One region of the Nocardiopsis sp. iso_40 genome, then DNA from elsewhere that is predicted to be linked to it. Evidence: riboswitches for the same ligand, from Rfam matches in the RefSeq annotation. Region 1 holds a riboswitch; the other holds the start of a gene.

The links. Region 1 has a riboswitch for glycine ahead of gcvP (aminomethyl-transferring glycine dehydrogenase). Riboswitches for the same ligand answer to the same signal wherever they lie in the genome.
Region 2: another riboswitch for glycine. It lies ahead of gcvT (glycine cleavage system aminomethyltransferase GcvT); the one in region 1 lies ahead of gcvP (aminomethyl-transferring glycine dehydrogenase).

The regions. Positions count from the first base shown of each region.
Region 1 covers NZ_CM149666.1:3,652,344-3,667,786, forward strand. Annotated here, with positions in the region: gene AC0VYD_RS16045 (site-2 protease family protein) at 1-959, opposite strand, end outside; gene AC0VYD_RS16050 (RecB family exonuclease) at 1,052-1,855, shown strand; gene AC0VYD_RS16055 (response regulator) at 1,886-2,599, shown strand; gene AC0VYD_RS16060 (threonine/serine exporter family protein) at 2,808-4,244, shown strand; gene AC0VYD_RS16065 (DUF5999 family protein) at 4,462-4,650, shown strand; gene AC0VYD_RS16070 (tetratricopeptide repeat protein) at 4,762-6,015, opposite strand; gene gcvP (aminomethyl-transferring glycine dehydrogenase) at 6,349-9,246, opposite strand; glycine riboswitch at 9,345-9,435, opposite strand; gene AC0VYD_RS16080 (MerR family transcriptional regulator) at 9,652-10,140, opposite strand; gene AC0VYD_RS16085 (bifunctional nuclease family protein) at 10,596-11,069, opposite strand; gene AC0VYD_RS16090 (FHA domain-containing protein) at 11,239-11,781, opposite strand; gene AC0VYD_RS16095 (sugar phosphate nucleotidyltransferase) at 12,397-14,901, opposite strand; partial or broken gene clsA (cardiolipin synthase ClsA) at 15,111-15,443, opposite strand, start outside.
Region 2 covers NZ_CM149666.1:4,680,655-4,696,097, reverse strand. Annotated here, with positions in the region: gene AC0VYD_RS20315 (hypothetical protein) at 1-388, opposite strand, end outside; gene AC0VYD_RS20310 (L-serine ammonia-lyase) at 661-2,073, opposite strand; gene AC0VYD_RS20305 (serine hydroxymethyltransferase) at 2,157-3,425, opposite strand; gene gcvH (glycine cleavage system protein GcvH) at 3,427-3,807, opposite strand; gene gcvT (glycine cleavage system aminomethyltransferase GcvT) at 3,968-5,083, opposite strand; glycine riboswitch at 5,229-5,329, opposite strand; gene AC0VYD_RS20290 (penicillin-binding transpeptidase domain-containing protein) at 5,570-6,460, shown strand; gene AC0VYD_RS20285 (3-deoxy-7-phosphoheptulonate synthase) at 6,521-7,582, opposite strand; gene AC0VYD_RS20280 (AMP-binding protein) at 7,789-9,504, opposite strand; gene AC0VYD_RS20275 (DUF4429 domain-containing protein) at 9,716-10,603, shown strand; gene pip (prolyl aminopeptidase) at 10,660-11,616, shown strand; gene AC0VYD_RS20265 (ferredoxin) at 11,713-11,904, shown strand; gene AC0VYD_RS20260 (NAD(P)/FAD-dependent oxidoreductase) at 11,888-13,153, opposite strand; gene AC0VYD_RS20255 (asparaginase) at 13,172-14,134, opposite strand; gene AC0VYD_RS20250 (3'-5' exonuclease) at 14,435-15,343, shown strand; gene AC0VYD_RS20245 (hypothetical protein) at 15,389-15,443, opposite strand, start outside.

The DNA.
Region 1 (15,443 bases):
GCCCTGCGCTCTGCGGTGATCGCCTCCGCGGCGGCGGGGTGCACGACCGAGACCGGCGTGCCGTCGTCGTCGGCGACCACGATCGTGTCCACACCCGCCTCCCCGGCACGGTGGTCGGCCAGCTCCAACGGCAGGTCCGCCGGAACCACCACGGCCGGACGGGCCAGCGCCCGGGCCCGCAGTCCGGGCACCCGGGCCCGGACCCGGGCGTTGCCCAGGGCCTCGCTGGCACCCATCCACATGAAGCCGGCCAGCACCAGCCCCCACACGACCGCCCACGGCCCGGGGCTGCTCCCCGCGCTCCAGGCGAACAGGAACGGCAGGGCCGCGACCCCCAGGGCCAGCACCCGGCCGCCCCAGGCCGCCACCACACTGCCGGTGTGCGCACGCCCCGTCATCTTCCACACCCCGGCGCGCAGCAGGCGCCCGCCGTCCAGGGGCAGCCCCGGCAACAGGTTGAACACACCCACGAGCAGGTTGGCGATCCACAACTGGAAGAGCAGCTCACCGGTGACGCTGAAGGGATCGGTGAAGTACGCCAGCACGAACGCCCCCGCCGCCAGCGCCAACGACAGCAACGGCCCGGAGAAGGCGATCCAGAACTCCCGGCCCGGGGTGGGCGCCTCCCGGTCGATCTCGGACACCCCGCCCAGCACGTACAGGACGATACGGCGCACCGGCAGCCCGTACCGGCGGGCCACCAGCGAGTGCGCGAGTTCGTGCACCAGGACGGAGGCGTAGAGAAGGATCGCGAAGACGAAGGCCAACAGGTAGGCCGAGGGGCCCAGCGCCAACCGCGACTGGACGATCCCCCCGTAGACCAGCGTGATGAGGACCGCGACGATCCACCACGAGGAGGTGACGTAGACCGGGACCCCGAAGGGCCGCCCCAGCGGTAACCCCGGCCGCCTGGTCCGGTCGCCGGTCCTGGGCCTGGGGTCGTCACTGCCTCTGGTCACACAGCCAAGACTATGGCCCCCGCCCCGATGGTCCTCTCATGGGGCGACACGCAGCGGGTGAGTGCCCGCCGGAGACGATCTAGGCTCGGAGTATGACCACCGCGCCGCTGCCGACCGCCCTGTCACCCTCGCGTGCCTCGGACTTCCTCCAGTGCCCGCTCCTGTTCCGGTTCCGCACCATCGACCGCCTCCCCGAGGCCCCCAGCGCCGCCGCGCTGCGCGGCACCCTCGTCCACGCCTGCCTCGAACGCCTCTACGAGCTGCCGGCCGGGACCCGCACACCGCGCACCGCGCTGAGCCTGGTCGACCCCCAGTGGGAGAAGCTCCGCGCACGCGACCCCGAACTGCAGGAACGGCTCTTCGACGGCGAGGAGGCCCTCCAGGAGTGGTTGGAGTCGGCCCGGACCCTGGTCAAACGCTACTTCGACCTGGAGAACCCCGAGCAGCTGGAGCCCCGCGAACGCGAGATGCGCCTGGAGGTCTCCCTGCCCACCGGACTGCGGCTGCGCGGCTACGTCGACCGCCTGGACGTGGCCCCCTCCGGCCAGATCAGGGTCGTCGACTACAAGACCGGGAAGTCGCCGCACCCCCGGTTCGAGGACAAGGCCAAGTTCCAGATCTTCTTCTACGCGGTGATGATCTGGCGCGACCTCGGCGTCGTGCCCGCCCGTCTCCAGCTCGTCTACCTGGGCGACGGCTCCGTGCGCTGGTACGACCCCACCGAGGCCGAACTCGCCGCCGCCGAGGCCGAGATCGCCGACATCTGGGCGCGGATCGAGGCGGCCGGACGCGCCGGCGTGTGGGAGCCCAAACGCAGCAAGCTGTGCGGCTGGTGCGAACACCAGGCGCTGTGCCCGGAGTTCGGCGGCACCCCGCCCCCGCTGCCCACGGCCTGAGGACCGCGCCGTGTGCGGGAGAATCGGCCCGTGCCCGTCTCAGTACTCCTCGTCGACGACCAGCCGCTCGTCCGCGCCGGCTTCCGCCTGATCCTCGAATCCGCCCCGAACGTGTCCGTGGTGGGCGAGGCCTCCGACGGCCGCGAGGCCGTCCGGGAGGTCCGCGGCCTGCTGCCCGACGTCGTCCTCATGGACATCCGGATGCCGGGCGTGGACGGGGTCCAGGCCACCCGGAAGATCGTCGAATGGGCCCGGCCGCTCGGCCACCGGGTGCGGGTGCTGGCCCTGACCACCTTCGACCTGGACGAGTACGTGGTCGGTGTGCTGCGTGCGGGCGCCTCCGGCTTCCTCCTCAAGGACGTCCCGCCCGCCGAACTGGTCTCCGCGGTCGAACTGGTCGCCGGAGGCGCCTCCGTCATCTCCCCCACCGTCCTGAACCGCCTCCTGGACCGCTTCGCGCCGCTGCTGCCCTCCCCCGAGGCCGGACCCGAGCCGTCGGCGGACACCCTGACCGTCCGGGAGCGCGAGGTGTTACGGCTGGTCGCCAAGGGATGGTCCAACGGAGAGATCGCCGCTCACCTGGTCCTGGGCGAGGCCACCGTCAAATCCCACGTGGGCAGCATCCTCACCAAACTCGGCCTGCGCGACCGCGTCCAGGCCGTCGTGCACGCCTACGAGACCGGCCTGGTCCGCCCCGGCCAGGACGGTCACCCGAACGAGAAGACGCAGGAACCCCCGGCCTGAGCACCCCCGGGAGCACCCCCGGGACCGGCGCGTCGCCGCCCTCGGCGGCCTTCGCGCCTTGACAGGATGATCCGGTGACCGAACTCACCGGTGCCACCGCACCAGGCGGGCGAACCCCGCCTGTGGGCGCGGCGTCCCCCATGGGGTTGCCGAGGCAGTGCGCCGAACACCAGGGGTGCGGGCGACGGGGAGGAAACGGAGAGCAGCCATGCCAAGCAAGAGGGAGCCGTCCGGGCCGCCGAGCGAGGAGTTCATGCTCAGCCGGATGCGTGACTGGCGGGCCGAGCACGAACGGGAACTGACCCCGGACAGCCTCGACGACGAGGAGGACGTCAAGCTCCCCGACGCGCGGGCGATCAACCTGGCCCTGCGCGTGGGAGAGCTCATGCTGGCCAGCGGCGAGAGCACGGAGGCCGTCAGCGAGGCCATGCTCAGCCTCTCGGTCGCCTTCGACCTGCCCCGCTCGGAGGTGTCGGTCACCTTCACCACGATCTCCCTGTCCACCCACCCGGGCGGCGACAGCCCGCCGGTCACCGGCGAGCGGGTGGTGCGCCGCCGCACCCTGGACTACTTCCGCGTCAACGAGCTGCACAGCCTGGTCCAACAGGCCGCACTGGGCCTGCTGGAGCTGGAGGACGCCAGTGCGCGGCTGGAGCAGATCCGCCGCGCCCGCATGCCCTACCCGAACTGGCTGATCGCGGTGGGCTTCGGCCTGATCGCCTCCAGCGCCAGTGTGATGGTGGGCGGCGGGGCGGCCGTGGCGACGGTGGCCTTCCTGGCCACCGTCCTGGGCGACCGCACCTCGGTGTTCCTGGCCAACCGCGGGGTCGCCGAGTTCTACCAGATGGCGGCGGCCGCGGTCGTCGCCTCCTCCATCGGTGTGGGGCTGCTGTGGGTGAGCACCACCCTGGACCTGGGCCTGCAGGCGGGCGCGATCATCACCGGCAACATCATGGCGCTGCTGCCGGGCCGTCCGCTGGTCTCCAGCCTCCAGGACGGGATCAGCGGTAGTTACGTCACCGCGGTCGCACGGCTGCTGGAGACCTTCTTCATCCTGGGCGCGATCGTGTCGGGCGTGGTCACCGTGGCGTACACGGCGACACGGCTGGGGGTCAACCTGGACCTGGAGAACCTGCCGTCCGCCGGGATGGCGCTGAACCCCGCGGTACTGATCGGCGCGGCCGGGATCGCCATGGCCTTCGCGATCTCCCTGGCGGTGCCGCCCCGGATGCTGCCCACGATCGGAGCCCTGGGCGTGATGATCTGGGTCATCTACGCGGGTCTGCGGGCGTTCCTGGACGTTCCCCTGGTGGTGGGCACGGTCGCGGGCGCGGTGGCCGTGGGGATGGTCGGGCACTGGCTGGCCCGGCGGACCCGGCGCCCGGTACTGCCCTACCTCATCCCGTCGATCGCACCGCTGCTGCCCGGCAGCATCCTGTACCGGGGGCTGATCGAGATCACCCAGGGGGCCGGGGGCGCGGTCACGGGGCTGCTCAGCCTCGCCGAGGCGATCATGGTGGCGCTGGCGCTGGGCGCCGGGGTCAACCTCGGCGGCGAACTCGTCCGGGCCTTCCAGCGCGGCGGCCTGGCCGGGGCCGGGATGCGCAGCCGTCCGGCGGCCCGCCGTACCCGCGGTGGCTACTGACCCGCCGGATACGGTTCGGTGCCTCCGCCGGTCCTCGTCGTCCGGGTCCGCCCGGGTCCGCCCGGACAGAACTGCGCACGGGTGAGGTGCGTCTCATTGGTGAGAGCGAACAAAAGGGGAGGGCGAACATTGTCGCCTAAACCGACAACACCATGTGATGTCAGCCACTATTGTTGGCCTCAGCTCAACGAAGAGCACCGAGACGAAAGGCTCTGTCATGTGCAGCCATTCACCCTCCTGCCCGTCCTTCGAGGACACCGACCGCGAGGCCGCGCGGATCGTTTCCAGCCACCCGGAACAGGGGTGGAGCCTACTCTGCAACGGCGTCGTCCTCTTCGACGACACCGGTGAACTCCTCCCCGACGGGGCGGTTGTCGCCCCGCACCGACCCCGCGCCGCCGCCTGAACGCGCCTGCTTCGGAGCTGAGCGCCGGAACCGCTCCCGCCCGGGCCTGTCCGGCCCCGGCCCGGGCGGGCCCAGGGCCGCCCCCGCCCGGCCACAGCCCGCAGGACCCCCTCAGCGCGCCTCGGGCCAGCCCTCGGGCAGTACGTCCTCCCCCATCGCCTCGCTGAGCCGACGCCGGAAGTCAGCGTGCACGTCGGCGCCCCACACAAGTTCACTCGGCGTCCGAAGAGCCTGCTCCATCGCGGCGCGCAGCACGGTCGGCCGGGCCTCCCCCTCGACCACCGGAACCGCCAGCAGGGCGTGCATCTGGGTGATGACCGCGAACAGCTCCCCCGCCAGCGCCGGCGCGCTGGCGGTCGCCACGGCCTCCTCCAGGTAGACGTCCCACCACGGTTCGGGGGCCTGCTCCCCGTCCCGCCCCTGCGGTTGGGCGAAGGGACGGCGCAACCGTTCGCGCACCGCTCGGGACGCCTCGCGGTCACCACTGTCCAACCCCAGCCGCCAGACCCGTGCGGCCTCGTCCGGTTCTCCGCGCAGCGCCATCAGCCCGGCGAGCAGTTCCACCGCCGCGCCCGAGGTCTGTGGCTCCGGGCGCACGCCCGCCCCCTCCTCGGCAGACGCGGGGGCGACCACCGAACCCGCGTCAGCGATCGCCCCTTCCAGGTGGGCGGCGGCCCGCAGCAGCCGCAGGCCGGGGTCCTCCCCCGCCGCCAGCCCCCGCTCGACGGCCGCGGCCGCGGCCTCCGGCCGCCCCCGTTCGAGTAGGCGTCCGGCCAGGTCGCGCGCGGCGTCGACGACGGTGACAGCATGCAGGCGGCTGAGCCCGGTGTCGCCGGAGGGCAGTTCCAGCACGGCCTCCCAGTGCTCCTCGGCCTCAGCCTCCTCACCGCGCAGTTCCGCCTCACGGGCCAACCCGTAGCGGGCCACCGCGGTGTAGGCGGGGCCGCCCAGCTCGAGCAGGCGGTGCCAGACCCGCGCGGCCTCGCCGTGGGCGCCCTCCTGTTCGAGGGAGAGCCCCAGGTGGTAGGCGGCGCGCGGAGCGTAGCGGGAGTCCCCGGTGGCCAGCGCCCGGCGCGCGGCCTCGCGCGCGGCGGCCAGGTCCCCGCGCTGGTCCTGCACCACCGCCAGCCCCAGCAGTGCCCTGGCCTGGACGCCCGGGCGCGGGTTGGCCGCCACCGCCTGCTGGTAGAGCTTGGCGGCCTTCTTCAGGTGGCCGTTCTCGGCGAGGTCCTGGGCCTGGTCGCACAGGTCAGGTGCGGACTCCGCCGGGGGCACGGCGGTCTCCTCCGCGTCATCGGGGTCCGTGGCTTGGGGTGCGGGGGTTGCGGGGCCAGAGCGTGCGGGAGATCCGGACGTCGCGGTCATTCCTTGCGCTTTCCATGGGGTGGCGGGTCCGCACGATGGGGGCGCGGATCGTCAGCATCGCCGCAACTCTAACGCGCTCTCCCACAGCCGATGGAGGCCTGTGTGACGGATGTTGGTTCCCGTGGCTGTTTCCCGGTCCCCTACGGGTTTGTTCCGCGCGTGCTCGGATCGTTTCGGAGCAAACCGAGCAACACCTTTACGACGTAGATCCTTAGTAGGCGTTCGGGGCGGGCGGATACGACGACGGGGCGCCTCCCCCGGAGAGGCACCCCGTCCGTGCCGGTCCCGCAGGCCGGCCCGTGTGCACCGCGTGCGTCGTGTGACGCGCGCCCGCTACAGCTCGAAGGCCTCCGGCGGCGGGCAGGAGCAGACCAGGTTGCGGTCACCGTAGGCCTGGTCGATCCGGCCGACCGGCGGCCAGTACTTGTCCTGGCGCAGCGACGGCAGCGGGTAGGCCGCCTCCGAACGCGTGTAACCGTGCTCCCACTCGTCCGCGGTCACCGCCTCGGCGGTGTGCGGGGCGCCCCGCAGCGGGTTGTCGTCGGCGGACCACTCCCCCGAGGCGACCCGGTCGATCTCACCGCGGATGGCGATCATCGCCTGGACGAACCGCTCAAGCTCGGCGAGGTTCTCGCTCTCGGTGGGCTCGACCATCAGCGTGCCGTTGACCGGGAAGGACATGGTCGGTGCGTGGAACCCGTAGTCCATCAGGCGCTTGGCGACGTCCTCGTTGCTGATACCGCTGGCCTTCTGGAGCGGGCGGATGTCGACGATGCACTCGTGCGCGACCAGACCGTTGGCGCCGGTGTAGAGCACCGGGTAGTACGGCTCCAGGCGCTTGGCGACGTAGTTGGCCGAGAGCACGGCGGTCTCCGTGGCCGCACGCAGACCGTCGCCGCCCATCATCCGCACGTAGGCCCAGGAGATCGGCAGGATGCCGGCGGAGCCGAACGGTGAGGCCGAAACCGGGCCGACCCCGGTGTGCGGGCCCGCCTCGGGCTGGCTCGGGTGGTTGGGCAGGAAACCCGACAGGTGCGAGCGGACCGCGACCGGTCCCACGCCCGGCCCGCCGCCGCCGTGCGGGATGCAGAAGGTCTTGTGCAGGTTCAGGTGGCTGACGTCCGCACCGAACTCGCCCGGCTTGGCCCAGCCCAGGAGGGCGTTGAGGTTGGCGCCGTCGACGTAGACCTGACCGCCCGCCTCGTGGACCAGGCGGCACACCTCGGTGATGGTGTCCTCGTACACGCCCGCGGTGGAGGGGTAGGTGACCATGATGGCCGCCAGGTCCTCACTGTGCTCTGCGGTCTTGGCACGCAGGTCGTCCAGGTCGACGTTGCCGTCCTCGGCACAGGCCACCACGGCCACGCGCATACCCGCCATGACGGCGCTGGCGGCGTTGGTGCCGTGCGCGGAGCTGGGGATGAGGCAGACGTCGCGGTGGGCGTCGCCGCGCGAGCGGTGGTAGCCGCGGATCGCCAGCAGCCCGGCGAGCTCGCCCTGGGAACCGGCGTTGGGCTGGAGTGAGACCGCGTCGTAGCCGGTGACCTCGGCCAGCCAGGACTCCAGGTCGCGGATGAGCGACACGCTCCCGGCCGCCTGGTCGAGCGGGGCGAACGGGTGCAGGCCGGCGAACTCGGGCCAGGTGACGGACTCCATCTCCGCGGTGGCGTTGAGCTTCATGGTGCACGAACCCAGCGGGATCATCGTGCGGTCCAGCGCCAGGTCGCGGTCGGACAGGCGGCGCATGTAGCGCAGCAGCGAGGTCTCGCTGCGGTGGGTGTTGAACACCGGGTGGGTGAGGTAGTCGACGCCGCGGGCCAGGTCGGCGGGCAGGCGGTCGGCGCTGCCGTCCACGGTGACCGGGCCGCGGTCGGCGCCCCGGTCGGCCTCGCCGAAGGCGGCCAGGACCTGGTCGAGGTGGTCGACGGTGGTGGTCTCGTCCACGCTGAGGCCGACCGTGCCCTGGTCGACGGTGAGCAGGTTGATCCCGGAGTCCAGGGCGCGCTCCACCACGCGGTCGGCGCTGGGCACCCGCACCCGCAGGGTGTCGAAGTAGGCGCCGTGGACCACCTCGAACCCGCGCTGGGCGAGGGCGTCGGCCAGCGCGACCGTGCGCGCGTGGACCTGGCGGGCGATCGCGCGCAGGCCGTCGGGGCCGTGGTACACGGCGTACATCCCGGCCATGATGGCCAACAGCACCTGGGCGGTACAGATGTTGCTGGTGGCCTTCTCCCGGCGGATGTGCTGCTCACGGGTCTGCAGGGCCAGGCGGTAGGCGGGCTTGCCCGCGTTGTCGACCGAAACGCCGACCAGCCGTCCGGGCAGCTGGCGGCGGAGCTTCTCGCCCACGGACATGTAGCCGGCGTGCGGGCCGCCGAAGCCGAGCGGGACACCGAAGCGCTGGGTGGAGCCCACCGCGATGTCGGCACCCAGGTCACCGGGGCTGCGCAGCAGGGTCAGGGCGAGGATGTCGGCGGCGACCACGGCCAGGGCGCCGCGTTCGTGCGCCTGGGCGATGACCGGGCTGGGATCGCGCACCACACCGCTGGAGGCCGGGTACTGGACCAGGACGCCGTATGCCTCGCCCTCGGGCATGCCCTGGGTCAGGTCGGCGACGACCACCTCGATGCCCAGGGGCTCGGCGCGGGTGCGCAGGACCTGGAGGGTCTGCGGGAACACGTCGGAGTCGACCACGAAGACGTTGCTCTTGACCTTGGAGGCCCGCCGGGCCAGGGTCATGGCCTCAGCGGCTGCGGTGGCCTCGTCCAGCAGGGAGGCGCCGGTGATGGGCAGGCCGGTGAGGTCGGAGACCATGGTCTGGAAGTTGATCAGGGCCTCCAGACGGCCCTGGGAGATCTCGGGCTGGTAGGGCGTGTAGGCCGTGTACCAGGCGGGGTTCTCCATGATGTTGCGCAGGATGACCGGGGGCGTGAGCGTGCCGTAGTAGCCGCGGCCGATCATCGGGGTGTTGACCCTGTTGCGCGAGGCGAGCCCGCGGAGTTCGGCCAGGGCCTCGGCCTCGCCGATCGCCTCGGGCAGGTTGAGCGGGGCGCTCTTGCCGGGGCCGGTGAGGATGGACTCGGGCACCGCGGCGGTCATGAGTTCGGCGGTGGAGCCGTAACCGATCGTCTTGAGCATCTCCGCGGTCTCGGCCGGGGTGGGGCCGATGTGGCGGTCGGCGAACACCCGGGCGGGCGCGCCCGAGGTGGGGATGTTCGACGGGTCAGGCACGGAGACCTCCTGGTGACAGGGCCGATCGGGTCGGCGGTGTTCCTCACGGTCTCCCCCTCTGTCACCCGGACGCGACGGTGCCCGGGCTTCAGAGCGGCCTTCTCCACGCGGTCCATGGTGCCTGAGAGGTTACTGGGGAGTATTGCCCCGTCGGCGCCCCGTTGCCGAGGTCTCTCCCGCGTGGTATCAACAGCCTGCTGACGCTCTGTATATGTAGACAAGCAGGGAGAATGTCGGTTTTCATCCCTGTTGTGACTACGACCGTACTCGATCCACCGCCGAACCACCGAGCCAGGGCACGCCTTTTAGGCAGTTCACACGAAGATCCCCCGCCGACCGTCGGCCGCACCGGGTACCGTCGGCCGGTGCCCGGCGGTCCGCCCTTCCGCCCCGACGTCGGCGGACTCAGCCGGTGCGCCGCTCCCGGCGGCGCCGGGCCAGCTCGTCAACGGGCTGGGTCGGCGCCGCGGGCAGATCGGCCCGTTCCTCGGCCGGAACCACCCCCAGGGCCTCCTCCAGCTCCCTGGAGACGTTGGCCAGTGCCAGGCCGAACATGCCCTGGCCCCGCTGCATCAGATCGACGACCTCGTCCGGTGACGTGCACTCGTAGACGCTGACGCCGTCGCTCATCAGGGTGATCCGGGACAGTTCGGCGGCGGGACGGCCACGCAGGTGGTCCACCGCGGTCCGGATCTGCTGGAGCGATATCCCGGTGTCCAGGAGCCGTTTGGCCACCTTCAGCATCAGGATGTCCGGCAGGCTGTACAGGGGGGCGTTGTGGGCCCCGGTGCGCACGCTTGGCTCCACCAGGCCGGTTCTGGCCCAGTAGTCGAGCTGGCGATAGGTGATCCCGGCGGCCGTACACGCCGCTGGGCCCCGATACCCGACGTCCATAGGCAGCGCCACCACGTCCTCTTCGCACAGTAGGCCCTGCTGCCCCGCTAGCCGCAGCGCGGACCGCCTGTCATCGGGATCCCGCTTGCCGCTCGCTACCGCCACGCCGACCTCCGGCTTCTCGTCCCACGGCGGCATCGACAGGGGAGGGTCCACTAGGGAAAGGGCGCGCCGCGGGTTTCACAGCACTGACCGTAGGACGGCCGCACGGTAGCGTCAACGAAGCCACCCGGCGCGTCGCCAAGTGCACACGGAGGCGGGGCCGCGGCAGCGGCCCCCCCCGGACCCGAAACGGGCCCGGCGGTTTTCGGCTACGCACTCCACACCCGTTCCTCCCACCCAATCTAACACCGACGGGCCCGGCAAAGTCGCAGGCCACGAAGGTTTTCCGGCAGTGCCCGGACCAGCCGCCAGGCCACACGGCACGGGACCCGCGGTCGGCGGGCCCCGTCCGGTCACGTACTGCGTCGGCCGAAATCCTCCGGCGAGATGTTGTCCAGGAACTCCCGGAACGCCTCGACCTGGTCCTCCTGCTCGTCCGGGATGGGCATCCCGGCCTCCTCGATCACGTCCTCGTGGGCGTAGATCGGGGTGCCCGTCCGCAGCGCCAGGGCGATGGAGTCCGAAGGGCGCGCACTGACCTCCACACCGTTGCTGAACACCAGTTCGGCGTAGAAGATCCCGTCACTCAGACCGGTGATGTTCACCGTCTCGAGCCCCGTGTCCAGAGCGTCCAGGACGTCCCTGAACAGGTCATGGGTGAGCGGCCGCGCGGGCGCGACCCCCTGTTGGGCGAGCGCGATCGCGGTGGCCTCCACCCCGCCGATCCAGATCGGCAGGTAGCGGTCCCCCTCGGATTCCTTGAGCAGGACAATCGGTTGGTTCGAGGGCATCTCAACCCGGACGCCGACGACCTCCATGTGCTTCACAGCGGCTCCGTCCCACGAGTCGTCATGCCGGATGGGCGCTCGTCCCTGCTCCCCCGTTGAATCAGGATCCCGAGGGCAAAGGCACCCCTTCGTTACAAAGCTCTCCGGAGGCGGGGGGCCGCAAACCTCCTCGGCCCTCCCACCCCCGTCGACCGTGGTCAGCGCGCCGTCACCGGCGTGGTTTGGTCAGCAGGACCATACGGAACTTACCGATCTGGATCTCGTCTCCTCCGCCCAGCTCGGCCTCGTCCACCGGCTCGCGGTTGACGTAGGTTCCGTTGAGGCTGCCGACGTCCCGGACGCCGAAGCCGTTGCCTCGTCGGAAGAACTCGACGTGGCGCCGGGAGACGGTGACGTCGTCGAGGAAGATGTCACTGTTGGGGTGGCGGCCCGCGGTGGTCACGTCGCTGTCCAGCAGGAAACGGCTCCCCGCGTTGGGGCCTCGCCGGACCACCAGCAAAGCGGTTCCGGGCGGCAGGGCGTCTGCGCTGGCGGGGTCGTCGCCGCTGAGCTCGTCGCCCGGTTCCTCCTCTTCCAGGGCCTGTATCCCGGAGATGGAGATGGTCGACGTGACATCTCCGCCGGACTCCCCGGCCGTGGCGGGCTGTGGGCTCTGCTGTTCGGCCCTGCGGATGGGGGTTCCACAGTGGGAGCAGAAACGGGCATCATCCGCAACGGCGTGACCGCACTGCGTGCAGTAAACGCTCGACATAGGTCGGCTCGGCCTCCTACCGCACGGGGCGGTGCTTGATTCGGCTGATCGGTGGCGCGTCCCGGACGCCGGGCGGGCACCGGGCCCGCACACCGTCCGGAACACGGTGAGTCGGTCCGCTGTCGCGGCAGCGGGACGGCTCACACGGTCGGTCGCTAGGTCTCATCCCCCATGTTGTACTCCTTGTCACCCCCCGTTGGGTGTCCGCCGTTGCCGGGACCACCGGGGCGGGTGGTGACGCGGTGCTTCAGGGAACACTCGACTTTAAACCATATCCCTGTCCAGGCAGGGTTTCGCTCCCGTTCGGCCCGCTGTGAACACCCTGGGGGCGCCCCCCTCTAGGGTTCGGCCGTGCCGGCACCTGGGGCACCGACTCGGGCGAGGCGCAGACCATACGTCAAGAGCAACACCTGTTATGGGGCAGATGCCCGATCCCGGCATTTGGTTCGCCGGATCGCCGGATGGATTTTCGCGAACTTCCCACTCAGGCCCTGACCTGGCTTTTTGTCCATTTTATCCCTGTTTTTCAGGGAGAGGAAAGCCCGGCCGAGCCGGCGGCCCGCCTGCGCCCGTGGGCGCGGACGGCCCTGCCGCCCACGCCCACGGGAGGACTGGTTAACCCTCGGCCCGTTCCACCACAGCCGCCCACTCGTCGAGCAGGGCGTGCGCGACGTCCGAATCAGGACCTTCGGCCCAAAGATGGGTCACGGCTTCGGAGGTGTCCGGCAGAACCAGCGCCCAGCTACCGTCGGACTCGATCACCCGGACCCCGTCCGTGGTGTCGAGCTCGCGCTTGCCGGCCGCCTCCACGACCGAGCGCATGACGCTCCCCTTGACCGCCCACGGGGTGGGCACCGAACGGCGCAGGAGGTGCGCCCGGGGGATCGCGCTGTCGATCTGTCCGAGCGAGCGCCGGGTCCGCGCCACCAGACCCAGCAGCCGCACGAAGGCGGCGATGCCGTCACTGGTGGGGCTGAACTCGGGGATGACGAACCCGCCTCGGCCGTCGCCGGCGAAGACGATCTCCTCCCCGGCCGAACGGACCGCCTTGGTCAGCTCGTCGGTGGCGGTGGCCGTCCAGAGCACCTCGGCCCCGTGCGACCGGGCCACCTCCTCGGCCACCCGGGTCGTGGTGACCGGCAGCGCCACCCTCCCGCCGCCGCGTTCGGCCGCGACCAGGTCCAGGACCACCAGGAGCGCACGGTCGCCGTCCACCAGCTTGCCGTTCTCGTCCACGATGGACAACCGTTCCGCCACCGGGTCGAAGCGCACCCCGAAGTCGGCCCCGGAGTTGGCGACCAGCTCGCCCAGCCGCTCCAGGTCCCGCATCCTCTTGGCGACGGTGTCGGTGGGAGAGGCCTCGTCCAACCGGTTGTTGACCGTGAGCACGTCCACGCCGATCCGGCCCAGCAGCGAGGGCAGGATCAGCGAGCCGGTACCGCCCGCGCAGTCGACCACGACCTTCAGCTCGGCCTCGGCCACCCCGGAGGTGTCCACGGACCTCAGGAGCTCGTGTGAGTAGTTCTCCACGTTGCGCGAGGGGAAGGACAGTTCGCCGATCTCCCCGGGGAAGGCGCGCCGGTACTCGGCCCTGGAGAAGACCCGGTCGAGCTTGCGCTGGGCCCCCGGCGACAGGTCGGCCCCCTCCCCGTCCAGGAACAGGATGTCGACGGACTCGGGGTCGCCCGGGCTGGTGCGCACCGTGATGCCGCCGCTGATCCCGCTCTGGGAGGTATGGAAGCGCGCCACCGGCACCGGAACCACCTCCAGGTCGCGGACCTCTATGGCGGCGGCGGTGAGCGCGCTGATAATGGCCCGTTTGAGCGTGCGCGCCGCCCGGGAGACGTCCCGGGAGGTCGTGACGACCGCGCCCTTCTTGAGCGTGGTGGCGTAGGCGTTGGCCAGCCGCACCGCGAGCTCGGGTGTGATCTCGACGTTGATCAGGCCGGACACGCCCCGGGGCCCGAACAGCGAACGCTGGCCCCGCGACTCCCAGACCACGTTGGTGTTGACCACCGCGCCGGCCTCGATGGTCTTGAAGGGGTAGACCTTGACGTCGTTGTTCACGTAGGCCTCGGACTCGATGACGCAGTCCTCGCCGACGACCGCGCCCTCCTCGATCCGGGCCGCCGCCATGACGTCGGTGTTCTTGCCGATCACGCAACCGCGCAGGTTGGCGCCGCGGCCGATGAAAACGTTGTCGTGGAGCACGGTGCGGTGGCAGAACGCCTCCGCCCGCACGACGGCGTTGCTGCCGAGCACCGTGTACTCGCGCAGCTCCGCACCGGCCTCGACCTTGGCGTAGTCGCCGATGTAGAGGGGACCCTTCAGGACGGCGGTGGCGTCGACCTCCGCGCCCTCACCGATCCAGACCCCCGGCGACACCTCGAAGCCGTCGATGTCGACGTCGACCCTGCCCGAGAGCACGTCGGCCTGGGCGCTGAGGTAGCTCTCGTGCGTACCCACGTCCTCCCAGTAGCCGTCGGCGACGTAGCCGTAGAGGGGCTCGCCCTCCTCCAGCAGCTCCGGGAAGACGTCACCGGACCAGTCGACGACCTCTCCCGCGGCGACCCGTTCCAGAACCTCCGGCTCCATGATGTAGATGCCGGTGTTGACGGTGTCCGAGAAGACCTGGCCCCAGGTGGGCTTCTCCAGGAACCGCTGGATGCGCCCCTGGTCGTCGACGATGATGATGCCGAACTCCAGCGGGTTGGGGACCCGCTTGAGGGCGATGGTGACCTTGGCGCCGCGCTCCTTGTGGAAGCGGACCATGTCGGTGAGGTCGATGTCGGTCAGCGCGTCGCCGGAGATGACGATGAAGGGCTCTCCGCGCAGGTGTTCCTCGGCGTTCTTGACGCTGCCCGCGGTGCCGAGCGGGACCTCCTCGGCGACGTAGTGGAGCTTCATGCCGAGCTCCTCGCCGTCCCCGAAGTAGTTGCGGATGAGCGTGGCCAAAAACTGCACGGTGACCACGGTCTCGGTGAAACCGTGCCTGCGCAGCAGGCGAAGCACGTGCTCCATGATGGGCTTGTTGACCACCGGCAGGAGCGGTTTGGGCTGGTTGGCGGTCATGGGGCGCAGGCGTGTGCCCTCGCCTCCCGCCATCACCACGGCCTTCATCGGCGGCGCCGCGGCGGGGGCGGTCTCCTCGCTGGGGGTGCTCATCGACGGCACCCCCGGGTGGTGGCGCCGTCAGTAAGCGCGGCGGGGGACAGGTGTTCGGAGCGCGCGCACCCGCGCGCGGTGGGACATGTTCTCATTGCGGAGACGACACTCCCTTTCGATCCGACAGGACTCAGGTGAGCCGGTCCGCCGGTTCGGTCGGTGGATCAGGGTCCGTTCCTGCCCTGATCCGACGGGCCCGGTCCGTCCGAGCCCTCGGGCACCGCGCCGGGGTCGCCGTCAACGGTCGCCTTCAGCAGCCGGATCGGGTCGATCCGCGCTGTGTCCGCGCACGGTGTCGCTGTCCGGGGAACCCGCGTGGATTCCCGTCCGATCAGCGCGTTCGTCGCGGCGAGTCTGGTCGATCAGGCGCAGCCCTTGTACGGCGTAGAGCAGTCCGGCCCACCAGTAAAGAGCCGTTCCCCACAGCGCGAAGGCCCAACCCATGATTCTGGCCACATCTCCGATGATCGACGCGTATCCGGCGATGAACAGCAGCG
Region 2 (15,443 bases), 1.0 Mb from region 1:
GGGCGGGGACCCAGAGGTCGCGGTCGTACCTGCGAGCGACCAGTGAAGACCAGAAACCCAGGGACAGTTCGGTGACGATGTCGTCCGGCGTGGCCGAACGGTGGCAGCGGGCTCGCGCTTGGCGGACGAGACGCTGGCCCTCGTTGTCCAGCGGTGCCCCGTTCCACCAGTCCTCCTGCCCGAAGTGCGTGCTCAGGTGGTTGTGGAGGGAGTTGCGCAGAGCCAGTTCGAACGTGTGGAGCGGACCGTAGAAGGCCGCGGAGACCATGACGTTCCAGTGGTACAAATTCACGGCGCGAACCGCGTCGCCCCCGCTGTGCCGGAGGTAGGGCGCGAGGCGGGGAGAAGAGTAGGCGCAGACCATCCATTCCGGGATGCCGGTGCTCACGATGACCTTCGTTCTATCTCGGCTGAGGGCGCGAGAGGACAGGGGGCGAGGGCGTTTGGTATCGTTGGCTGTGTAAGCCCCGGGTTCGCCTCTGCTCAGCACGCCGCCCGGGGCACGGCTTTTTCCGGGGTGGCACTTCCAGACCCCGACGACCGGCTCATCGCGCACGCGGCCGGGTGCACCGTCTTTCAAGAACAACGGTACACACGACGGCCGCACTGTTCAAGCGCACTCCAGTGCGCGCCTTTGTTAACAAGCTCTGATCTGGGCCCTCAGCACTCGATGACGTTGACGGCGAGGCCGCCGCGGCTCGTCTCCTTGTACTTGTCCATCATGTCGCGGCCGGTGTCGCGCATCGTCTTGATGACCTTGTCCAGGCTCACGAAGTGGCTGCCGTCGCCGCGCAGGGCCATCCGGGTGGCACTGATCGCCTTGACGGAGGCGAGCGCGTTGCGTTCGATGCACGGGATCTGGACCAGACCGCCGATCGGGTCGCAGGTCAGGCCCAGGTTGTGCTCCATGGCGATCTCCGCCGCGTTCTCCACCTGTGCGGGGGACCCGCCCAGCACCTCGGCCAGGCCGGCGGCGGCCATCGAGGAGGCCGAACCCACCTCTCCCTGGCAGCCCACCTCGGCGCCGGAGATGGACGCGTTCTGCTTGAACAGGATGCCGATGGCCGCGGCGGTCAGCAGGAACCGGACCGCGCCCTCGTCACCCGCGCCCGGACTGAAGTGCAGGTAGTAGTGCAGCACCGCGGGAACGATCCCCGCCGCGCCGTTGGTCGGGGCCGTCACCACGCGCCCGCCCGCGGCGTTCTCCTCGTTGACCGCCAGGGCGTACAGCGTGATCCAGTCACTGCCGCGCATCGGGTCCGGATCCACGTGGGTGGGGGCGAGCAGGCCGTGCTCGTCGCAGTTGCCGCCCAGCTGCCGGTACAGGCGGTGCGCCCGGCGGGGCACCTTCAGACCGCCGGGGAGGCTGCCCTCGGTCATGACCCCGCGGCGCACGCACTGGCGCATCGCCGTCCAGATCTCCAGCAGTTCGGAGCGGATCTCGTCCGGGGTGCGGCCGAACGCCTGCTCGTTGGCGAGCATCAGGGCGCTGATCGACATGTCCGTCCGCTCGCACAGGCGCAGCAGTTCCTCGGCGCTGTCGAAGGGGTACGGGACCACGGTGTCGTCGGCCTTGATCCGGTCCGCGCCCGCGGCCCGCTCGTCCACGACGAAACCGCCGCCCACCGAGTAGTACACCTTGGCGGCGACCTCGGCCCCGTAGGAGTCCAGTGCCACGAACCGCATCCCGTTCGGGTGGTCGGGCAGGCTCTCCTTACGGCGGAAGTCCACGTCGACGGAGGGGTCGAACGCCACCGGGGGACCGTCGGGACCGCCCAGGTACAGGGTCCGCTCCGAGCGGACCCCCTCCATCAGGTCCGGGACCGCGTCCACGTCCACCCCTTCGGGGGTGTGCCCCATCAGTCCCAGGACCACGGCCGTGTCGCTGCCGTGCCCCTTACCGGTGAGTGCGAGGGAACCGTAGAGTTCCACGCGCAGGTGGTGGACACGCCCCACGACTCCCTCCGAACGGAGACCGGACACGAAGGTCCGGGCCGCCTTCATCGGGCCGACGGTGTGTGAACTGGACGGTCCGATACCGACCTTGAACAGGTCGAAGACGCTGATGGCCATGCTGTCCTCCTCGTTGAGCACAGGGGTCGGGCCGTGGGGGCGGCGCCGTGTGGGCCGTTGGCGACCCACACGGCTGGGTACTGCTACAGGTTCGGGTAGAGCGGGCGCTTGGCGGCCAGGGCGCTGACCCGGTCGCGCAGGGCGGCCTCGTCGAACTCCGGCTTGAGCGCTTCGGCGATGACGTCGGCGACCTCGGTGAAGTCACCCTCGTCGAAGCCGCGTGTGGCCAGGGCCGGGGTGCCGATCCGCAGCCCCGAGGTCACCATCGGCGGCCGCGGGTCGTTGGGGACCGCGTTGCGGTTGACCGTGATGCCGACCGAGTGCAGCCGGTCCTCGGCCTCCTGTCCGTTGAGCTGGGAGTCCACCAGATCGACCAGGACCAGGTGGACGTCGGTGCCGCCGGTCAGGACCTTGACCCCGGCCTCGGCCGCGTCCGGCTGGGTGAGCCGCTCGGCGAGGATCCGGGCGCCGGCCACCGTGCGGCGCTGGCGCTCGGCGAACTCCTCGCTCGCCGCGACCTTGAACGAGACCGCCTTGGCCGCGATCACGTGTTCCAGCGGGCCGCCCTGCATGCCGGGGAAGACCGCGGAGTTGATCTTCTTGCCCAGCTCGGCCTTGGCCAGGATCATGCCGCCGCGCGGACCGCCGAGGGTCTTGTGCGTCGTGGTGGTGACCACGTCGGCGAACGGCACCGGGTTGGGGTGCAGCCCGGCCGCGACCAGACCGGCGAAGTGCGCCATGTCCACCATGAGCAGCGCGCCGGTCTCGTCGGCGATCTGGCGGAACCTCGCGAAGTCGAGCTGGCGCGGGTAGGCGGACCAACCCGCGACGATCATCTTCGGCTGGTGCTCCTTGGCCAGCGCCGCGACCTCGTCGTAGTCGACGGTGCCGTCCTCGTCGCGCACGTGGTAGGCCACGGCGTTGAGGATCTTGCCGGAGTAGTTGATCCGCATGCCGTGGGTCAGGTGGCCGCCGTGGGCCAGGTCCAGGCCCAGGATGGTGTCGCCCGGCTTGAGCAGCGCGAAGTACACGGCGGTGTTGGCCTGGGCGCCGGAGTGCGGCTGTACGTTGGCGTGCTCGGCGCCGAACAGGTCCTTGGCGCGGTCGATCGCGAGCTGCTCGACCACGTCGACGTGCTCGCACCCCCCGTAGTAGCGGCGGCCGGGGTAGCCCTCCGCGTACTTGTTGGTGAGGACGGTGCCCTGGGCCTCCAGTACCGCCTGGGGGGCGAAGTTCTCCGAGGCGATCATCTCAAGGGTGTCGCGCTGGCGGCCCAGCTCGGCGTCGACCGCGGCCGACACCTCGGGGTCCAGCTCGCTCAGGCTCTGGTTGAGCAGGTTGTCGCTGGTCATGCTAGTTCTCGCCTTCGGTCAGCTTGGTGTACTCCTCAGCGGAGAGAAGGTTCGCGGGCTCCTCGGAGATCCGCACCCTGAACAGCCAGCCGCCCTCGAAGGGGGCGGAGTTGATCGTCTCGGGGGCGTCCTCGAGGGCCTCGTTGACCTCCACGACCTCTCCGCTCACGGGCGAGTAGACGTCGCTGACGGACTTGGTGGACTCCACCTCGCCCGCGGGTTCACCCGCGGTGACCTCGGTGCCGACCTCGGGGGCCTCGACGTAGACGATGTCGCCCAGCGACTCGGCGGCGAACGAGGTGATCCCGACTGTGGCGATCCCGTCCTCGACCACGATCCACTCGTGTTTGGCGGTGTAACCCAGCTCCGTGGGAACGCTCACTTCAACTCTCCTTGGAGGTGTTCCATTTGTCTGCCGTGCGCCCGTACGGCGACCCGGCCCGGCCTACGCCCGGCCACGCCCCGACCGTGCCGGTCCCTCGTGGGGATCCAGCCGTGCGGTGCGTGCAGGCTCTCGGGGGCCCTCGCCGGACCCCCGCTTCCTACGACTGCCGCTTGTAGAACGGCAGCTCGACCACGTCGACTTCCTCGCCCCGCCCGCGCACGTCCACGGTGAACGTGCCGGTCGAGGTGTCGAGGTCGCCGTCCACGTAGGCCATGGCGATGGGGCGTCCCAGGGTGGGGGAGGGGGCGCCGCTGCTGGTGACTCCGACGACGGTCCCGTCGCGCAGCACGTCCTGGCCCTTGCGCAGCGGGCGGCGGCCGCGGGCGGCGAGCCCGATCAGGCGGCGCTCCCGTGCGGTACGCGAGGCCTCCTCCAGTGCTGCGCGGCCGACGAAGTCGCCCGGTTTGTCGAACTTGACCACACGGCCGAGCCCGGCGTCGAAGGGGGTGAGTTCGGAGGTGAGTTCCTGGCCGTAGAGCGGCATCCCGGCCTCCATCCGGAGGGTGTCCCGGGAGGAGAGCCCGGCCGGGACCAACCCGTGCTCGGAGCCCTGGGCCGTCAGCGCGGCCCAGACCTCGGGCGCCCGGTCAGCGGGCTTGACGAAGATCTCGAAGCCGTCCTCGCCGGTGTAGCCGGTGCGGGCGAGCAGGACCGGGACACCGGCCACGGTGTGCTCGTACCCGGCGTAGTAGCGGATCTCGTCGAGGTTCGCGTCGGTGAGCGGGGCGAGGATCTCCACGGCGCGCGGGCCCTGGACCGCGATGAGCGAATAGGCGGCGGACTCGTCCGCGACCTCGACGTCGAAGCCCGAGGCGCGCTCGGCCAGGGCGGAGGCGACGACGGGCACGTTGGCCGCGTTCGCCACGACCAGGTACTCCTGCTCGCCGAGCCGGTAGACGATGAGGTCGTCCAGGACGCCGCCGTCCTCGGCGGTGATCATGGTGTAGCGGGCGCGCCCCACCTTGACCCTGGAGAGGAAACCCACCAGGGCGTAGTCGAGGGCCTCGGCGGCCTGCGGTCCGGTCAGCCGGATCTCGCCCATGTGGGAGAGGTCGAACAGTCCGGCGGCCTCACGGACGGCGTTGTGCTCGACGGTCTCGCTGGAGTAGCGGAGCGGCATCAGCCACCCGGCGAAGTCGACGAGTGTGGCCCCGGCCTCTTCGTGGGTCTTGTGCAGCGCCGTGAGACGTGGCGCGGGCGTGGGCTCTGACATGGGCACTCCCGAGAGGATGGGCGTCGTGTCGTGCGTAAGGCGTTGCCATCCTCCCCCTCTGTCATGGGTGCCTGAGAGCTTCACCGCGCGCTCGGCGTGGTTTGCACCTTCGGCGAGGGAGCAGGTCCCTGCTTTCCAGAGTGGTCTCGCCCGTACGGTCCGCTGTGCCTGAGAGGTTGTCATCGGGGAGGATTGCTCCTTCGGCGGCCCACGCTGGATACGCGGACTCTCTCCCGTACGGGGTCAGCAACACGTTCAGCCTAGCAGCGGCGTCACAGGGCGCCCAAGACTGACCGACCGGTTCGGCCCCACAGCCGGGCGGACCGGCAGCGGGGGCGGCACGGTGGGGCGGCGGTCCGCCGGCGGGCTTCGGGAACGGTTCGACCGGGGCGGCCCGTTCGGGGTCTCGCGAAGCGGGGTACGCGGCCGTCGGGCATGCCCTAGCTTGGTGGGGACGTTCCTTCGGACACCCTGTGGAGGAGACGAGTGCGTACCGACACCGAACACGTTCCCGGCAGGTCCGGGCGGCCCCGGGCCCGGCTCGCCGCCGGCGCGGCGGGCTGTGCCCTCAGCCTGGCCGCGTCCGCCTGCGGTGGGGACGGCCAGACCGCCGAACGGGTCGAGGGGCGTGCCGGTGAACCCGTCGCGCTGGGCGACGTGGAGACCGTGGAGCGCGCCGACCTCGAAGCGGTCTTCGCCGAGGCCGGGGTGGACGGGACGTTCGTGCTCTTCGACGCCGAGGACCGGTCCGCGGTCGTGGTGAACCCGGAGGGCGCCCGGGAGCGGGCCGTGCCCGCGTCCACCTTCAAGCTGCCGAACACGCTCATCGCCCTCCAGACCGGCGAGGTGGCCGACATCGACGAGGTCGTCTCCCCCGAGGAGGGGGAGGAGATGAGCCTGCGCGAGTCCCTGCCCTCCTCCGACGTGCCGGTCCACCGGGAGATCGCCGACCGGATCGGGCACGAGCAGATGACCGCCTGGGTGGACCGGTTCGACTACGGCAACCGGCAGGTCGGCGAAGAGGACAGGATGGACCGTTTCTGGCTGGAGGGTCCGCTGGAGGTCTCCGCGCTGGAGCAGGCCACCTTCATCGCCGAACTGGCCCGTGCCGCGCTGCCCGTGGACGTCGGCCACCAGCACGCGATGCGCGAACTGCTGATGATCGAGGAGGGCCCGGACCACCAGCTCTTCGGTCGGACCGGTCTGGGCGCGGAGGTCGAATCCGTGCCGGGCTGGTGGGTCGGCTGGGTCGAACGCGGGGACGACCTGCACACGTTCGCGCTCCGGCTGGAGCTCGAGGACGCGGGCGACGCCGTCCTGAGCGAACCGTTGGGCCGTGAGCTCCTGGTGGCGCTGGAGGCTCTCCCCGCGCGGTAGCCCCGCCCCCGTGGTCCGCTCTGTCCGGGATCCGGCGGATCGCGCCGGACCCCGGAACGGTCAGACGGCGTTCTTGCGGCGCTGGCGCACGGCCTCGGCGAGGTTCTCCAGCACGCCCCCGGTGGTCTCCCAGCTCATGCACTTGTCCGTGATGGACTGGCCGTAGGTGAGTTCGGCCGGGTCGCCGAGCTTCTGCGCGCCCTCCTCGATGAAGCTCTCCAGCATCACACCGACGACGCCCCTCTCGCCCTCGGCGACCTGGGCGGCGATCTCCCGGGCCACGGCCGCCTGGCGGACGTGGTCCTTGCCGCTGTTGGCGTGGCTGGCGTCGATCATCAGGCGTCGCGGCAGACCGGCGCCCTCGATGACGCCCAGGGCCGAACCGACCGAAGCGGCGTCGTGGTTGGGGCCGCTGCGGCCGCCGCGCAGGATGACGTGGCAGTCCGGGTTGCCGTCGGTGACCACGACCGAACCCGCTCCCGCGGGGTCCACACCGAAGAAGGTGTGCGAGGCGGCCGCGGCGCCCACGGCGTCCACGGCGACCTGTACGTCACCGTCGGTGCCGTTCTTGAAACCGACCGGGGTGCTCAGGCCGCTGCTGAGCTGGCGGTGCACCTGGCTCTCGGTGGTGCGGGCGCCGATCGCGCCCCAGGACACCACGTCGGCGATGTACTGCGGGGTGATCGGGTCCAGGAACTCGGTGCCCGCGGGCAGTCCGATGGCGTTGATGTCCAGCAGCAGCTTGCGGGCGGTGCGCAGGCCGCGGTGCACGTCGTAGGTGTCGTCCAGGCCGGGGTCGTTGATCAGGCCCTTCCAGCCCACCGTGGTGCGGGGCTTCTCGAAGTAGACCCGCATGACCACGCACAGTTCGTCGCTGACCGAGGGCACCAGCTCCTTGAGCCGGCGGGCGTAGTCCAGGGCCGACTCCGTGTCGTGCACCGAGCAGGGGCCGACGACGACCAGGAGGCGGTCGTCCGTACCGTCCAGTACGCGCTTGACCTCGGTGCGCGAACTCTCCACGAGCTCCGTGCTCTGGGTGCTCATCGGCAGTTCCGCGAGCAGGTCCCGGGGGGCGATGAGTGGCTTGTAACTCGCCACCCGTGTGTCGTTGGTGCTCGTCATCGTCTCCCCTAGGTCCCGTCGGGTTGGTCGTCTCGCAACAAAACCGTAGCGCGGTCGCACACGGCCGGTGCGTCCGCGTCGGCATTTCGACGGCGGGCTGAGGATGGGAAAGGCCACACCAGGGCATTTCCGAAGAAGGTGTCTCATTGATTGAGACAAAAATGCGCGGTGGCCATTCCTCCGAAGGCACTGCGGAGGGCGGTGGCTCAGTCCCCCGGCTCCGGGAGGTCCTCCTCCCAGAACTCGCGCGGGTTGCGCGTGCCGTCGGTGACCGTGCCGCGTTCGGCCTCGGCCCGGCGCAGCTGCACCCGTCGGATCTTACCCGAGGAGGTCTTGGGAAGTTCGGTGAACTCCAGGCGGCGCACCCTTTTGTACGGGGACAGCCGTCCGCGCGCGTACTCCAGGACGGCGCGGGCGGTCTCGGCGTCGGGCGGCACGCCCTCGGCCGGGGCCACGTAGGCCTTGGCGACCGACAGCCGCAGCGGATCCGGGGAGGGGACGACCGCGGCCTCGGCCACGTATTCGTGCTCGACCAGAACACTTTCCAGCTCAAATGGTGAGATGCGGTAATCCGAGGCCTTGAACACATCGTCGGACCGGCCGATATAGGTAATGTAACCGCGCGAATCCCGGGTGGCGATGTCGCCGGTGCGGTACATGCCGCGCCGGGTCGCCTCCCGGGTGCCCTCGGGGTCGTCGGAGTACCCTCGCATCGCCCCCACGGGTTCGTTGGCCAGGTCCACGCAGATCTGCCCCGAGTCCGAACGCTCCTCGGTCTCCTGGTCGATCAGGACGATGCCGTAGCCGGGCAGCGGCCGTCCCATCGAGCCCGGGACCACTTCCTGGCCCGGGCCGTTGCCGATGACCATGGTGGTCTCGGTCTGACCGAACCCGTCGCGTACCGTGATCCCCCACGCCGCACGGATCCGGTCCACGATCTCCGGGTTGAGCGGTTCCCCCGCGGACACCGCCTCACGCAGTCCGACCTCCCACGCCTCCGGACCTACCTGCAGGAGCATTCGCCAGACCGTCGGCGGCGCGCACAGGCTGCTCGCCCCGCACCGCACCACCGCGTCCAGCAGAGCCGCCGGATCGAACCGCTCCCGGTTGACCACCAGCACCGTCGCCTCGGCGTTCCACGGCGCGAACACGCTGCTGTAGGCGTGCTTGGCCCAGCCGGGGGCGGAGACGTTCAGGTGCACGTCGCCGGGGCGCAGGCCCAGCCAGTACATGGTGGACAGGTGGCCGACGGGGTAGGAGCGCTGCGTGTGGGTGACCAGTTTGGGGCGCGCTGCCGTGCCGGAGGTGAAGTACAGCAGCAGCGGGTCGTCCGGCCCGGTGGGCCGCGGCGGAGTGAAGTCCAGCCCCGCGTGCTCGGAGTCCGGATAGCTGAGCCAGCCGTCCATGTAGCCCACGCAGATCCGCGTCCAGTGCCCGTCCAGGTGCTCGAACCGTTCGGTCTCGGCGGGGGAGCAGACCACGTGCGCGACGTCGCCCCGGTCCAGCCGGTCCACCAGGTCGCTCTCGGACAGGTTGGTCGCGGTCGGGGTGACCACGGCGCCCAGCTTGATCGCGGCGAGCATGGTCTCCCACAGCTCGACCTGGTTGCCGAGCATCAGCATGATCCGGTCCCCGGGGCGCACACCCTGGCCGATCAGCCAGTTCGCCACCTGGTTGGACCGCTCCGACATCTGCCGGTAGGTGTGGTGGACCCCGGTGCCGTCCTCCTCCACCAGCCAGAGCGCGGTCCGGTCCGGGCGGGTGGCCGCCACCAGGTCGAAGTGGTCCAGCGCCCAGTTGAACCGTTCCGGTCTGGGCCACTCGAACTCCCGGCACGCGGTCTCCTGGTCCTCCCGGTGCTGCAGGAGCAGGTCCCGCGCGGCGCGGAACTCCCGTGCCCCCTCGGACATCTCTTTCGACATCGAAGGCCTCCGTTTCGGGTACGGCGCGCCGAGCGCGCCGCCCACGGGCCCCCACCGCCGTGCGAGCGGATGGGGCGGGGTGTGCCCCTGCGGTTCTACCCGCAACGGGCCGCCCCGACCCATCGCCCCGCCGACGCCGGTGCTTTCGGGGGGCTGCCGGGTGCGGCCGGGGCCTGCCCGCCGCGCACCGGCACCTCTAGGATGTCTCCCCATGGAGGAACTACGCGGGCACCACGCCATCTGGCGCTTCGACGAGGAGAGGGTGCGCATCGGGTTCGGCACCGGGCGCAAGGTGCCTCACCTGTTCAGGGCGCTCGGCCAGTGCTCGGTTCCGCTGGCCGCCGTACGCGAGGTGGACTTCGACCCCGGCGACCGCAAACAGGGGTGGCGGCTCCGGGTGCGGCTGGTGGACGGGGCCGACCCCTACGCGGACCTGGAGACCGTGGGCACCGCCGCCCCCGCCACACCACTGGTGCTGACCGGGCCGCATGACCGGGAGCTGGTCGCCGAGTACTGCGCCGACCGGCTCGCCGAGTCCGCCCGCTACGCACGCGAGGTCCGAGGGGCACCGCTCGACCTCTCGGAGGTCGCCCTGGGGCTGGTGGTCAGGCCGCCCTTCCAGGCGCGCACCGGAGAGGGCTCCGTCTCCTTCGACGGGGAACGGGTACGGCTGCACTGGGACGGCTGGATGGCGAGCACCGCCAAGGGGCAGGAGAAGTCGCGCGAGTTCCCGCTCTCCGAGATCGGGTCCCTACAGTGGTCCCCGCAGGTCGACTTCGGTGAGGGTTTCCTCCGCGTGGTCCTGCGCGGAGCGGCCATCCCCGAGGCCTCCGGCCTCGAACACGACTTCTTCACCCTGGTCTCGCACGGACCCAAGGGCAGCGACGAAACCCTCCTGATGGCCGCCACGGTCAACAGCCGCATCGCCCTGGCGGACCAGGAGCCCGGGGAGGAGCCCGTCGCCCTGACGGCGGGCGCGGCCGACGACAGCGACGAGATCTTCGCCAAGATCCGGGAGCTCGGGAACCTCCACGCCGAGGGGCTGCTGACCGACGAGGAGTTCGGCACCAAGAAGGCCGAGCTCCTGGGGCGGCTCTGAACCCGGTCCGGCCCCGAACACGACCCAGCCACGAACAGCACGAAAGGGCCCACGCCTTGCGCACCTTGTACCCGCCCATCGAGCCGTACGACTCGGGCATGCTCGACGTCGGTGACGGACACCGCGTCTACTGGGAGCTGTGCGGCAACCCCGCGGGCAAGCCCGTGGTGTTCCTGCACGGTGGCCCGGGCGGCGGCTGCACCCCCGACCACCGTCGGCTCTTCGACCCGGAGAGGTACCGCATCCTCCTGTTCGACCAGCGCAACTGCGGGCGTTCCACCCCGCACGCCAGCCGTATGGACGTCGACCTGGCCACCAACACCACCTGGGCGCTGGTCGAGGACATGGAGCGCCTGCGCGAGATGATCGGCGCGGACGCCTGGCAGGTCTTCGGCGGGTCCTGGGGCAGCTGCCTGGCCCTCGCCTACGCGCAGAAGCACCCCGAGCGCGTCACCGAGCTGGTCGTCCGCGGCATCTTCACCCTGCGCGACCAGGAGCTGCGCTGGTTCTACCAGGAGGGCGCCTCCCAGCTCTTCCCGGACCTGTGGGAGTCCTACCTGGCCCCCATCCCGGAGGGGGAGCGCGACGACCTCATCGCCGCCTACGCCCGCCGCCTGGAGTCCCAGGACCGCCGGACGCGGCTGGAGGCCGCCCGCGCGTGGAGCGTGTGGGAGGGGTCGACGATCACGCTGCTGCCCAACCCCGCTCTGCGCGAACACCACGCGGACGAGGACTACGCGCTGGCCTTCGCCCGGATCGAGAACCACTACTTCCACAACAGGGGCTTCCTCGACCCCGAACAGCTCATCGAGGGCACCGAACGGATCCGGCACATCCCCGGGGTGATCGTCCAGGGCCGCTACGACGTGTGCACCCCGATGCGCACCGCCCACGACCTGCACCGGGCCTGGCCGGAGGCGGAGTTCCACGTCGTCGACGACGCCGGGCACGCCTTCAGCGAGCCCGGCATCCTGCACCAGCTGATCGAGGCGACCGACCGCTTCGCCGAGTAGGGGTCCGGGCGCGTCGTGGTTAGGGTGAGGCCACCCGTGCCCCCCAGGGCCGCCGCCCGTTGCCGGGCGGCGGCCCGCGGACGAGAGGAAGGCAGCATGCGAGTCGAGGTCGACTACGACCGGTGTGAGAGCAACGCCCTGTGCATGGCCGCGGCCCCGGAGGTGTTCGAGGTCAGGGACGACGACTTCCTCTACCTCCTCGCCGAGGAGCCGGACGAGGAGCTTCGCGCGAAGGTGCTCAGGGCGGAGCGGATGTGCCCCAAGGGAGCCATCACCGTGACGGGGTAGCCCCGGCCGCGGCCATGGCCTCCTCCCAGGTGGTGGGTTTCTCCAGCAGGCCGCGGTAGCGCATGGTGCGCGGGGTGGAGCGCAGGCCGAGCACCCCGGTGAGCATCCCCCCGCGCCCCAGGAACGCGACGAATTTCCGGTCCTGCGGCGACCCGTGCACGAAGGCGACCTCATCGGCGGGGGCGCCCTGCCCCAGCAGCTGGACCTTCTTCTTGTACTGGTCGGACCAGAAATAGGGCACCGGGGTGAAGGGCGTCCGCCCCGTCCCGGCGAGCAGGTTGCGGGCGGCCGCCTCGCCCTGTTCGCTCGCGTTGGTCCAGTGCTCCAGCCGGATCCGGCCGCCGTAGCGCGGGTGCGGCCAGTTGGCCAGGTCACCGACCGCGTACACGTTCGGCACCGAGGTGGCGGAGTACTCGTCGCACACCACCGAGCCGTCGTCGAACAGCTCCACGCCCGAACCGCGCAGCCACTCGGTGTTGAGGTGGACACCCACCCCGGCCACCACCAGGGAGGCCTCGACCGCGGTACCGTCCGCCAACCGGACGCGTTCCACCCGGCCGGCGCCCTCGAACCCGGTCACACCCGCGCCCAGACGCACGTCCACACCGTTCTCCCGGTGCAGGTCGGTGAGGACCTCCCCGACACGCTGGTCGACCACCCTGGTCAGCGGGGTGGGCGCGGCCTCCACCAGGGTGACCTCCATCCCCACGGCACGGGCGCTCGCGGCGACCTCGGCCCCGACGAACCCCGCGCCGACCACCACCAGGTGTCCGCCGGAGCCGAAGGCCGAACGGATCGCCTCGGCGTCGTCCAGGGTGCGCAGGACGTGTACACCGGCCAGGTCGGTGCCGGGGCGCCGGGCCCGCGCCCCGGTGGCCACGATCAGCCCGTCGTAGCTCAGCGAACCCCCGCCGCCGGGTCCGGACACGCGCAGCTCCCGGGCTGCCGGGTCCAGCCCGACCGCCCGCGTGTTCGGCCGGAAGTCCAGTTCCAGGCCCTCGACCACGGAGTCCTCACGCAGCCGCAGGGCGCGGTGTCCGACCAGCCATCCCGGGCCGCCGTGCGCGGGGTCCATCCCGACCCCGGTCAGGACCTCCTTGGACAGCGGAGGTCGTGAGTAGGGCCGGTGCGGCTCCTCCCCGACCAGGGTCAGACGTCCCTCGAAGCCGTGTTCCCGCAGGGCCTCCGCCGCGTGCAGCCCGGCCATGCCCGCACCGGCGATGACGATCTCGTTCAGGGTGTCCGACACCGTGTTTCCTTTCACCTCTCAGAGCCCGCGGACTTCGCCGACGGTCCGGCCGCCGCCCTGGATGGGAGTGGTCAGGTGCTCCTTGACGGGTGTGACGTCCACGCCCAGGGCCTGGAGGGCGGTGAGGCCGACGAGGACCCGTGAGCGTTCCTCTGCGTCTCCGTCGCTGATCTTGACGGCGACCGTCTCACCGGTGGGCACGTTGAGCACGAGTACGCCGTCGGCGCCGATCTTGGAGACCAGGCCGGGCATACGGGTCATCAGTTCGGTGTCGATGCGGTCGGTACCCGAGACGTACTCGGGGTGGGCGCTCATCGCTTCGAGGACGGTCCGCTCGGCGCTGCCCTCGGGGGACAGGCGCATGCCCTGGACGCCTCGGGCGAGGCCGACCAGGGAGACCGCGAGTTGTGGCGCCCCGCAGCCGTCGACGGCGGTGTGTGCGATCCGCTCGCCGCACATGTCCTCGGTCGCTTCGCGTACCAGTACCTGCAGCGGGTGCTCGGGGTCGAGGTAGTCCTCGGTGCTCCACCCCTGGGCGACGCAGGCGGCGAGCATGCCCGCGTGCTTGCCGGAACAGTTCATGTACCGGCGCTCGGGGGAGCGGCCCGCGGCGAGGAAGGCCTTCCGGGCGGCGGCTCCGCCGGGGACGGCAGGCGGACACCGGAGGGCTTCGGCGGTGAGTCCGGCCGCGGCCAGGATCCGTTCGGTCTCGGCTGCGTGGAACTCCTCGCCCCCGTGGCTTCCCGCGGCGATCGCGAGGGAGGTCCCCTCCAGCGGGGCGTCGGCGCGCAGCGCGGCCAGGGCCTGGAAGGGTTTGGCGGAGGAGCGGGGGAACATGGCGTCGTGCACGGGCCCGCGCGCGTAGGCGATCTCACCCTCGGCCGAGAGCCCGACGACCGCGCCGTAGTGCACGCCCTCGCGCATTCCGGAACGGACGACTTCCGCCAGGGGAGCGTAGCTGGGCAGCGGAGCCTGGTTCATGTGGTTTCTCCTCGCCGGTGAGGCTGTGGGGGAATCGCGGTGTGTGCCCGCCGACGGCAGGCACGCGTCAAAACGTACACACACCCTCGGTTCTTCCCGTGTCTGGTGTGCGGCTCGCGGGGCCGCCAGCGGCTCTGCCCGCGCTCTGCGGTGCCGGCGGCGCCGCACCAGGGTGTGCGCCCGGTGTCGGATGCGGGCAGTAAGGTCGGGGACCGACGGCGGGCGGGTGCCGGACGCACCGGGACGACCTGCTGGAACACCTGCCGGGACATCGGCGTGACAAAGGGAGTGGGACTGGCGATGGGAACGCTGCGGACGGGCGAACTGACCCGGAGAAGGGTCGGCACGCGTGCGGCGGACCTGGAGTACGCGGTGCTCGACGTCGAGACGACCGGCCTGGACCCGCGTGAGGGCGCGCGTCTGGTCGAGGTCGCCGTGGTGCGGGTGCGCGGTGACGGAGAGCTCGTGGACGAGTTCAGCACGCTGGTGGACCCCCGGGCCCCGGTGGCCGGACAGGAGTTCCACGGGATCGGTGAGGGCGATGTCATCGGGGCCCCGCGGGTGGCCGAGATCGTCCCCCGCCTGGCCCAGTTGCTCTCCGGGGCGGTGGTGGTCGGCCACAACCTGGACTTCGAGGAGCGCTTCCTCGCCGCTGAGCTGGTTCCCGCCGGTCTGCCGCGCGGCCAGTCGGGCCTGTGCACGCTGAGGGCCCTGCGCGCCCAGATCGACCTCCCCCGCTACTCGCTGCCGCGCGCCACCCACCTGCTGAGCGGGTCCTGGCCGACGGGGCAGCACACCGCCCTGGGCGACGCCCGTGCCTGCGCCAGGCTGCTCGTGGAGATGATCGCGAACGCGCCCGGCGAACTGCGTTACGCGGGGCCGCCGCCCCTGGTCCTCCGGGGCGGTGAGCCCGTGGACGGCCCGGTGCGCTGGAAGCCTCGCACGACCCCGGAGCCCGGTGGGCTGGAGCCCCTGAACGAGTGGAAGGCGTGTTGGCGCGGTGCCGAGTTGGACGCCGCGCTGTGCGGTGGCGCCTTCGGGGCGGTGGACCGGGCGGCCGCGGAGAGTGCCGCGCACCGCGACTCCAGGCTGTGGGAGCGGGTGGCCGCGGCCGCCGCGGTGACCGGAGGGGTCGCGGCCACGGTCGCGGGCGGCCTGCTGGTGCGCATGGCGGGCGGACGCGGCGGTCTCCGGGGCCGCGCGGGCTGAACCCGGGGCCCGGGACCCGTCAGGGAGTCGGCCCGGTCCGGGGCGTCACAGACCGGACAGGGTGAGGAAGAACGCCACGATCAGTGCGCTGCCGCCCACG